Regions from separate parts of the Kitasatospora sp. NBC_00374 genome, predicted to be linked through region 1. Evidence: riboswitches for the same ligand, from Rfam matches in the RefSeq annotation. Region 1 holds a riboswitch; the other holds the start of a gene.
What was found. A riboswitch is a leader RNA that binds a small molecule or an ion and turns the genes downstream of it on or off. The one in region 1 is predicted to bind cobalamin.
Positions count from the first base shown of each region.

Region 2: another riboswitch for cobalamin. It lies ahead of metE (5-methyltetrahydropteroyltriglutamate--homocysteine S-methyltransferase); the one in region 1 lies ahead of OG871_RS23690 (ribonucleoside-diphosphate reductase subunit alpha).

Region 1 is NZ_CP107964.1:5,257,969-5,262,961, forward strand. It holds gene OG871_RS23685 (ribonucleotide-diphosphate reductase subunit beta) at 1-633, opposite strand, end outside; gene OG871_RS23690 (ribonucleoside-diphosphate reductase subunit alpha) at 654-2,978, opposite strand; cobalamin riboswitch at 3,247-3,389, opposite strand; gene OG871_RS23695 (GNAT family N-acetyltransferase) at 3,460-3,966, opposite strand; gene OG871_RS23700 (helix-turn-helix domain-containing protein) at 4,275-4,993, shown strand, end outside.
Region 2 is NZ_CP107964.1:1,526,304-1,531,296, forward strand. It holds gene OG871_RS06915 (ATP-binding protein) at 1-416, shown strand, start outside; gene metE (5-methyltetrahydropteroyltriglutamate--homocysteine S-methyltransferase) at 518-2,827, opposite strand; cobalamin riboswitch at 2,964-3,185, opposite strand; gene OG871_RS06925 (VOC family protein) at 3,305-3,709, shown strand; gene OG871_RS06930 (serine hydrolase domain-containing protein) at 3,774-4,973, opposite strand.

The DNA of each region.
Region 1 (4,993 bases):
CATGTGCATGGACTCGTCCCGGAACACCCAGTTGGTGCCGGTGGCCAGGCCGTGCAGCAGACCGCGGCTGCGGAACCAGTACACGTACGCGAAGGCGCCGTAGAAGAACAGGCCCTCGACGCAGGCCGCGAAGCAGATCAGGTTCAGCAGGAACGCGCGGCGGTCCTCCTTGGTCTGCAGCGAGTCCAGGTGGTCGACCGCGTTCATGTACTTGAAGCAGAACTGCGCCTTCTGGTGGATGGAGGGGATGTTCTCCACCGCGTCGAAGGCCGCCGCACGGTCCTCGGGGTCGGGCAGGTAGGTGTCGAGCAGCGTCAGGTAGAACTGGACGTGCACGGCCTCCTCGAACAGCTGCCGGGACAGGTAGAGCCGGGCCTCGGGGGAGTTGATGTGCTTGTAGAGGCTCAGCACCACGTTGTTGGCGACGATCGAGTCACCGGTGGCGAAGAAGGCGACCAGCCGGCCGATCATGTGCCGCTCGCCCTCGCTCAGCTTGGCGAGGTCGGCGACGTCGGAGTGCAGGTCCACCTCCTCCACGGTCCAGGTGTTCTTGATCGCGTCCCGGTACCGGTCGTAGAACGACGGGTAGCGCATCGGACGCAGCGTCAGCTCGAACCCGGGGTCGAGCAGCATCTTGTCGCGATCGGCGGAACTCACTGGCAGGCCTCGCAGGACTCGGGGTTCTCCAGGGAGCAGGCGAGTGCCGCCTCCTCCTCCGGGGAGAGGGTCGGGGTGGGCACCGGGACGGCGGTGCGGGCGGCGCCGGACGCGGCCTGGGCGATCCGGGTGGCCGGGCGGGAGCGCAGGTAGTAGGTGGTCTTCAGACCCACCTTCCACGCGTACGCGTACATCGAGCTGAGCTTGCCGATGGTCGGCGCGGCCATGAACAGGTTCAGCGACTGGCTCTGGTCGATGTACGGCTGCCGGGCGGCGGCCAGGTCGATCAGCGCACGCTGCGGGAGCTCCCACGCGGTGCGGTAGAGCGAACGCACGCCGGCGGGCAGCCAGTTCAGCTCCTGGACGGAGCCGTTGGCCTCGCGCAGCGCGTCCCGGGTCTGCTGGTCCCAGACGCCGAGCTCCTTGAGCTCGCGCACCAGGTACGGGTTGACCTGGAGGAACTCGCCGGAGAGGGTCTCGCGCTTGAACAGGTTGGAGACCTGCGGCTCGATGCACTCGTAGACACCGGCGATCGAGGCGATGGTCGCGGTCGGCGCGATCGCCAGCAGCAGCGAGTTGCGCAGGCCGGTGGTGGCGATCCGGGCGCGCAGCGCGTCCCAGCGCTCGGTCCACTGCGGGGCGGTGTCGAAGTGGTCGATGTGCAGCTGGCCGCGGGCGGCCCGGGTCTCCGCGTACGCGCTGTGCTGCCCGAACTCCTCGGCCAGCTCGCTGGAGCGCTCGTAGGCGGTGAGCATGATGCGCTCGGCGATCAGCGTGGAGAGCCGCTTGGCCTCGGCGGAGTCGAAGTCGATCCGCAGCTGGAAGAAGACGTCCTGCAGGCCCATCACGCCGAGGCCGACCGGGCGCCAGCGGGAGTTGGACGTCCCGGCCTCGGTGGTCGGGTAGAAGTTGATGTCGATGACCCGGTCCAGGAAGGTCACGGCGGTGCGCACGGTGGCGTCCAGCCGGTCCCAGTCCATGGTGTTCACCAGGTCGGCGACGGAGGCGCCCTCGGCCACGTGGGCGCCGAGGTTGACCGAGCCCAGGTTGCAGACCGCGGTCTCGGAGTCGTCGGTGACCTCGATGATCTCGGTGCACAGGTTCGAGGAGTGCACCGTGCGGCCGGGCAGCGCGGTCTGGTTGGCGGCGCGGTTGGAGGCGTCCTTGAAGGTCATCCAGCCGTTGCCGGTCTGCGCCAGGGTGCGCATCATCCGGGCGTACAGGGTCTGCGCCGGGATGGTGCGGACGGCCTTGCCGGCCTGCTCGGCCTTCAGGTACGCCTCGTCGAAGTCGGCGCCCCACAGGTCGACCAGCTCGGGTACGTCGGCCGGGGAGAACAGCGACCAGTCCGCGTTGGCGTTGACCCGGCGCATGAACTCGTCCGGGATCCAGTGCGCCAGGTTGAGGTTGTGGGTGCGGCGGGCCTCTTCGCCGGTGTTGTCGCGGAGCTCCAGGAACTCCTCGATGTCGGCGTGCCAGGTCTCCAGGTAGACGCAGGCCGCGCCCTTGCGGCGGCCGCCCTGGTTGACGGCGGCGACCGAGGAGTCCAGCGTCCGCAGGAACGGCACGATGCCGTTGGACTTGCCGTTGGTGCCGCGGATCAGGCTGCCGCGCGAGCGGATCCGGCTGTAGGAGAGGCCGATGCCGCCGGCGTGCTTGGACAGCCGGGCGATCTGCGCGTAGCGCGAGTAGATCGAGTCCAGGTTGTCCAGCGGCGAGTCCAGCAGGTAGCAGCTGGACATCTGCGGGTGCTTGGTGCCGGAGTTGAACAGGGTCGGCGAGGAGGGCAGGTAGGAGAGCGCGCTCATCAGCGCGTACAGCTCGGCCACCTCGCGCACCGACTGCTCGCCGTCGCCGACCGCCAGACCGGCCGCGACGCGGAGCAGGAAGTGCTGCGGGGTCTCGATCACCTTGCGGGTGATCGGGTGGCGCAGCAGGTAGCGGGACTGCACGGTGCGCAGGCCGAAGTACTCGAACCGGTCGTCGCCGCCCTGGTCGATCAACGCGTCGAAGGCGTCCGCGTGCTTGGCCACGAAGGCGGCCGTGGTGTCGCCGATCAGGCCCTCGGCGTGGCCGACGGCGATCGAGGCGGAGAACGACACGGCGCCCTGACCGACGGCCTCGTCCGAGATCTCCAGCGCCAGCAGGCGCGCGGCCAGCTTCGAGTACTGGGGGTCCTCGGCGATCATCGACGCGGCGGCCTCCACGGCCAGCCCGCGCAGCTCCGCGAAGTCGGAGCCGGCGTGGCGGCCGCGCAGCGCGGCGGCGGCGACGTGGCCGGGGTCCACCTGGGGGAGGTCGGTGCTGCGGTCGGTGAGCATCCGGAGCAGCGCGGCACCGGGGTCGCTCTCGGCGGCGTTGGGGGCACCACCCGGCCGAAGGCTGGGGGAGGAACCCTGGGACGGCAGGGCGACTGAGGCAGCGACGGTCAAGGCGCACTCTCTCCTGTGGCGGCGGCGGACGAGATCGGCCGGACCGGCTTCAGGCAGGGGGGAGCGGCACGCCGAATCACCAGGCGCGCGTGGTCCCACCCCGGCCCACCCGCGAGGCCCGGACGGTACTGCGGTGCTGCAAGGCATCTGCGGGGAAGCCATGTGGCACACCGTCGGCAGGTCTCGGACTCGCGGGCCCAGGGTGCTGGGCAGCCCGCTCACCGTTGCGGGGCAGTCCCGGATTCACACCGGGTTTCCCTGCGTCGACAGCGAGAGCGAGCATACATGTTGTGGCGGTCTCAGGATGCGGCACCAGATGTAGTGCCGCGTGTCGTGGTCGCTCGACTGCGTGGAGCCACCGGACCGTCCGTCAGAATGTGATCGAATAAACGATCACGTCGATGCCGGGCGCGGGCTCCCAGTCCCGGGCGGGCGTCCGCAGGAACCCGAGTCGTTCGTAGACGCGGTGTGCGGCGGTCATGTGCGGGCGGGTGGAGAAGGCCATCCCGGCCAGTCCCAGTTCCCGGCTGCGCTCCATCGCGGCCCGCACCAGCGCGGTGCCCGCGCCGCGGCCGCGGGCGGCCCGGGCGACCGCGAGCATCCGGATCTCGCCCTCGTGCGGCTCGGCGATGTCGGCCCACGCGTTGCCGCCCGCGGCGAAGGTCACGCAGCCGAGCACGGCGCCGTCCGCGGGGTCGACGGCGACGAGGAGCTCGGCCTCCTCGGCCCGGCGCCGGGCGTCCGCGAGGAGCCCGGCGTAGGGGCTGTCAGGCCTGCTGTGGCCCTCCTTGACGTAGACCTCGACGGTGAGCTCGCCGGCGGCGTCGAGTTCCTCCTCGCGGGCGCGGCGGATGACGAGGTCGGTGTCGGGGTCCATGCCCCAAGTGTGCCGAAGGCCGGGCCGGCGGCCGCGGGCAGGGTGCCGTGCAGGCGGTCCGGAAGGCCGGGGTCGGCCGGGTACCCGCCGGCCCGGTGCCAGTTGTCCCGGCCGTGCCGTCCGGTGCGGTCGAGGTCGCGGCCGACCAGCAGGCCCAGCAGGCCGAAGGTCCCGACCACGCCGGCCAGGACGAGCACGTTCGCAAGGATCGAAGAGGTCATGCCTTCAGCCTGGCCGCTGGGCCGGTGCCGGACGAGTGGCAGAAATGCCTGCTTGCATCGAAATGCTGCCACCGTCATCCTGGAGCCATGCTGACGAACGTGGTGGCCGTGGTGCTGGAGGAGATCCACCCCTTCGAACTGGGCGTGGCCTGCGAGATCTTCGGGCTGGACCGGGCCGACGACGGCCTGCCGGTCTACGACTTCGCGCTCGCCTCGGCCCGCCCCGGCCTGCTGCGCACCCACGCGGGCTTCCGGGTGGAGGTGCCGCACGGAGTGGAGCGGATCGCCGAGGCGGACCTGGTGATCACCGCCGCGACCGGCGTCCAGGAGGAGTTCCCGGCCGAGCTGATCGAGGCGCTGCGGGCCGCGGTGGAGCGTGGCACCCGGGTCCTGTCGATCTGCAGCGGCACCTTCCTGCTCGGCGCGGCCGGCCTGCTCGACGGCCGCCGCTGCACCACCCACTGGCGCCACTCCGACCGGCTCGCCGCACGGTTCCCGCTCACCCGGGTCGAGCCGGACGTGCTGTACGTCGACGAGGACCCGGTGATCACCGCGGCCGGCACCGCCTCGGGCATCGACGCCTGTCTGCACCTGGTCCGCAAGCTGCAGGGCGCCGAGGTGGCCCGGGGGATCGCCCGCCGGATGGTGGTCGCCCCGCACCGCGAGGGCGGCCAGGCGCAGTTCATCGCCCGCCCGCTGCCCGTCGAGGACGGCGACTCGCTGGGCGGGGTGCTCGACTGGATGCGCCGCCACCTGGACCGGGAGAACACCGTCGACGAACTGGCGGCCCGGGCCCACATGTCGCC
Region 2 (4,993 bases), 3.7 Mb from region 1:
GCCCCCAGCCCCACCCGGTCTCCCTCCACACCCCGGACGAGATCACCCTCGTCGGCAACCGGCTGTGGCTCGGGCGGCTGCTGACCAATCTCCTCGACAACGCGCAGCGCCACGCCCGACACCGCGTCACCGTGCGGCTGTCCACCGACGGCGCGACCGGCCGGGCGGTCCTCGACGTCTCCAACGACGGCCTCCGGATCGACCCCGCAGACCGAGAGCGGATCTTCGAACGGTTCACGCGCCTCGACGACGCCCGCAGCCGCGACGACGGCGGCACCGGCCTGGGCCTGCCCATCGCCCGCGACATCGCCACCATCCATGGCGGCACCCTCACCGTCCAGGACACCTCGGACGGCACCACCTTCCGCGCCCGCCTGTCCGTCGTGGTCCCCGGCGCCGTCCCGCCACGGCCGTGAGCAGCGCAGCGGCCGAGGCCACCCGGCCGACACCCGACGGTCTGCCGCGGACGGCGCCGGGGCGGGTGACCCAATAGGTCGCACCCGCCCCGGCGGCAGCCTCAGCCGGCCAGCTCCGCGCGGACCTCGCGGGCCGCGGCGACCAGGTTCTCCAGTGAGGCGCGGGTCTCGGGCCAGCCGCGGGTCTTCAGGCCGCAGTCGGGGTTGACCCACAGCCGCTCGGTCGGGATGGCCGCCAGGCCGGCGCGGAGCAGTGCGGCGGCCTCCTCGGTGCTCGGCACCCGGGGCGAGTGGATGTCGTAGACCCCGGGGCCGACCTCGCGCGGGTAGCCCGCCTCGGCCAGCTCGTGCGCGACCTCCATGTGCGAGCGGGCCGCCTCCAGCGAGATCACGTCGGCGTCGAGCTCGTCGATCGCGGTCATGACCGCGCCGAACTCGGCGTAGCACATGTGGGTGTGGACCTGGGTGTCGGCGCGTACCCCGGAGGTGCTGAGCCGGAACGCCTCGGTGGCCCACGCCAGGTACGCCGGACGGCCGGCGGCCCGCAGCGGGAGCGTCTCGCGCAGCGCGGGCTCGTCCACCTGGATGACGGCCGCGCCGGCGGCCTCCAGGTCGTTCACCTCGTCGCGCAGGGCGAGGGCGACCTGCCGGGCGGTGTCGCCGACGGGCTGGTCGTCGCGGACGAAGGACCAGGCGAGCATGGTGACCGGGCCGGTGAGCATGCCCTTGACCGGACGGTCCGTCAGGTCCTGCGCGTAGCGGTACCAGTCGACGGTCATCGGGTGCGGGCGGGAGATGTCGCCGGCCAGCACCGGCGGGCGGACGTAGCGGGTGCCGTAGGACTGCACCCAGCCCTGCTGGGTGGCCAGGTAGCCGGTCAGCTGCTCGGCGAAGTACTGGACCATGTCGTTGCGTTCGGGCTCGCCGTGCACCAGGACGTCCAGGCCGGCCTTCTCCTGGTAGGCGATCACCTCGCGGACCTCGGCCTCCATCCGGTCGCGGTACCCGGCCTCGTCGAGGCGGCCGGCGCGCAGGTCGGCGCGTGCGGTGCGCAGGTCGGTGGTCTGCGGGAAGGAGCCGATGGTGGTGGTCGGCAGCAACGGCAGGCCGAGACGGGCGCGTTGGGCCGAGGCGCGCTCGGGGTAGGCCTGGGGGCGCCGGGCGTCCTCGGCGGTGGTGGCGGCAGCACGGGCCCGGACCGCCGGGTCGTGGGTGAGTGCCGAGACGGCGCGGGAGGCCAGGTCGGCGCGGTTGGCGGCGAGTTCGGGGAGGACCGCGTGGGTGCCCGCGTTCAGGCCCCGGGCGAGGGTGGTGATCTCGGCGGTCTTCTGCCGGGCGAAGGCGAGCCAGCGGGCGATCTGCGGGTCGAGGTCACGTTCGGCGGTGGCGTCGAGCGGGACGTGCAGCAGGGAGCAGGACGGCGCGACGTCGACCCGGTCGGCCAGGCCGAGGAGGGTGGCCAGGGTGGTGAGGGACTTCTCAAGGTCGTTGATCCAGATGTTGCGGCCGTCCACCACACCGGCGATCAGCCGCTTGCCGGGCAGGCCGCCGACGGCGGCGAGGTCGTCCAGGTTGGCCGCGCCGGGGCCGGTGAAGTCCAGCCCGACGCCCTCGATGGGGGCCTTGGCCAGGACCTTCAACGCCTCGCCGGCCCGGTCGAAGTAGGTCGCCACCAGGATGTTCGGCCGGTCGGTGAGCGCGCCGAGCTCGCGGTAGACCCGTGCGGCGGCGTTCAGTTCGGCCGGGGTGCGGTCCTGCACGAGGGCGGGCTCGTCCAACTGCACCCACTCGGCGCCGGCCGCGCGCAGGTCCGCGAGGAGCTCGGCGTAGACGGGCAGCAGCCGGTCGAGCAGGGTGACCGGCCGGAAGTCGGCGGCCACACCGGGCGCGGGCTTGGCGAGCAGCAGGTACGTCAGCGGGCCGACCAGCACCGGGCGGGCGCGGTGGCCGAGCAGGAGCGCCTCACGCAGCTCGGAGACCGGCTTGGCCGAGTTGGCGGCGAAGACCGTGCCCGGCCCCAACTCGGGCACGAGGTAGTGGTAGTTGGTGTCGAACCACTTGGTCATCTCCAGCGGCGCCACGTCCTGGGTGCCGCGGGCCATGGCGAAGTAGCCGTCCAGCGGGTCGGCGTCGACGGCGGCGCGGTGCCGCGGCGGGATCGCGCCGACGGCGACACTGGTGTCCAGCACGTGGTCGTAGAGCGAGAAGTCGCCGGTGGGCACCTCGGTGACGCCGGCCTCGGCCAGCCGGCGCCAGGTGTCGCGGCGCAGGTCGGCGGCGGTGGCCCGGAGGGCTTCGGCGTCGACGCGGCCGGCCCAGTAGCCCTCGATCGCCTTCTTCAGCTCCCGGTTGGGGCCCTGCCTCGGGTAGCCGTACACGGTGGCCTGCGGGGTGGTGGAGCTCGATGACACGGAACTCTCCTTCGCGAGTCGCGTTGCGATCCCGGGAGAGCACGGAGGAACGAGGGTACGACAGTGAGGGCGCAGCACCGGGATGTGCCCGCCCGCTCCGCCGACCCTCCCACGAGGTCACCGAGATCACCGTGTGCGGTCGCACACGGGCAGTGGCAGGTCTTCGGACTCATGGGCACATCCGCCCGAAAGGCGGACACCTACTGGCCGTCGCTTCCCAGGCCCCCGCTGGGGCCCAGTGCACGTGACGGCGGTCGTTCCCACTCACCGCTGCGGGGCAGTCCCGGATTCCCACCGGGTTCCCTCTTGCGACGCGCCTGCCTGGCTGACAGGGCGAACCGACTGCGAGGCACAGCCTAGTACTGCGACGGCCCTGCGGTGACGAGGCATCAGCTCCCGGTCGGCGGCCTCTTCGTCGGTACGCCGACGGCGGCGGCCGACGGTCGACTCCCGGTCTGTCCACCTACACTGACGGGCATGGCATGCCGCATCAGTGAGCTGGTCATCGACGCCGCCGACGCCGACCGGCTCGCCGCGTTCTGGAGCGAGGTCCTCGGCTACGTCGAACTCGGCCGGGAGGCCGACGGAAGCATCGAGATCGGACCGCCCGGCGCCGGCTTCGGCGGCCCGCAGCCCACCCTCGTCCTCAGCCCCAGCAGCGAGCCGCGGGCCGGGAAGCTCCGCCTGCACATCGACGTCAGCGCCACCGACCGCGACCAGGACGCCGAGCTGGAGCGGCTGCTCGCCCTCGGCGCCAGGCCCGTCGACGTGGGCCAGACCGGCACCGAGAGCTGGCACGTCCTGGCCGACCCGGAAGGCAACGAGTTCTGCCTCCTGCACGCCCGGATCCAGCCCCTCCGACCGGTGCCGCCGACTGCCTGACCCCCGTGGGAACGGTCGGCGACACCGCTCTTCCGGACGACGCCGGGCTGGCGCCGAGGCACGGCTAGCGCGGGGGGACCTGGCCGTCGTAGACGTTGTCCGGGGTCGCGATCCCGGTGATCGCCCGGGCGAGCAGCGTGGACGGCTCCTGCCCCTGGGCGAAGACGTCCGTGTTGATCATGATCACCAGGGTGGCCCGCTGCGAGGGCAGGTGGACGGCCACGGTCTCGTAGCCCGGGATGGAGCCGTTGTGGCCGATCCATCCGCCGGTCTCGAAGACTCCGAGGCCGTAGCCCGTGCCGGGGAAGCCGGTCGGCAGCACCTCGAGCCGCTCGCGCTGGGTCTCCGGGCTGAGCAGCGTCCCGGTGGCGACGACCTCGGCCCAGCGGCGCAGGTCGCGCAGGTCCGAGATCATCGCCCCGGCAGCCCAGGCCCAACTCGGGTTCCAGTCGGTGGTGTCCGCGACCTCGCCGCCGAGCGTCTGGTCGGTGTATCCGTGCGCGTGCGGTTCGGGGAACTCGGCCCCCCGCGGGAGCAGCGTGTGGCGCAGGTGGGCCGGCCGGAGCACCCGCCGGTGGATGAAGTCGGCCAGCCCGAGGCCGCTGACCTTCTCGACCACCAGGCCGAGCAGGACGAGGTTGGTGTTGGAGTACTGGAACATCTCACCCGGCCCGAAGGTGTTGTCGTGCCGGAAGCCGTACGCGAGCACCTCCTGCGGGGTGAACGAGCGGCTCGGGTCGCCCTCCAGTGCCCGCACGAAGTCCGGGTCGGCGGTGTACGGGAACAGGCCGCTGCGCATCCCGGCGAGCTGACGCAGCGTGATCCGGTCGCCGCACGGCACGCCGTCGATGTACTTGGAGATGGGGTCGTCCAGCCCGATCCGACGGTCGTCGACGAGTTCGAGCAGCGCGGTGACCGTGAAGGTCTTGGTCTCGCTGCCGATCCGCGTGAAGACGTCGGTGGTCATCGGCCTGCGCGTGACGGTGTCGGCGACACCGGTCGCCCGCACGTAGCTCCCCTTGCCCGGCATCCACAGCCCGACGACGACGCCGGGGATGCCGGCCTGCCGGCGAACGTCCTCGATGGCCCGGTCCAGCCGGGAGGTCAGCTCGGGGCCGAGACCGTCCGGCGGGAAGTCGCCCTTGTCGTACCGGTCGATGCTCACGGCGTGGACGACCGCGGCGGGAGCCACTGCCGTCGGGGCCGGCACGGACGCCGCGAGGAGCGCTGCGGCGAGCAGCCGGCGGGAGGGGGTGCGTCGCATGTCGGGGTGCTTCTTCCAGT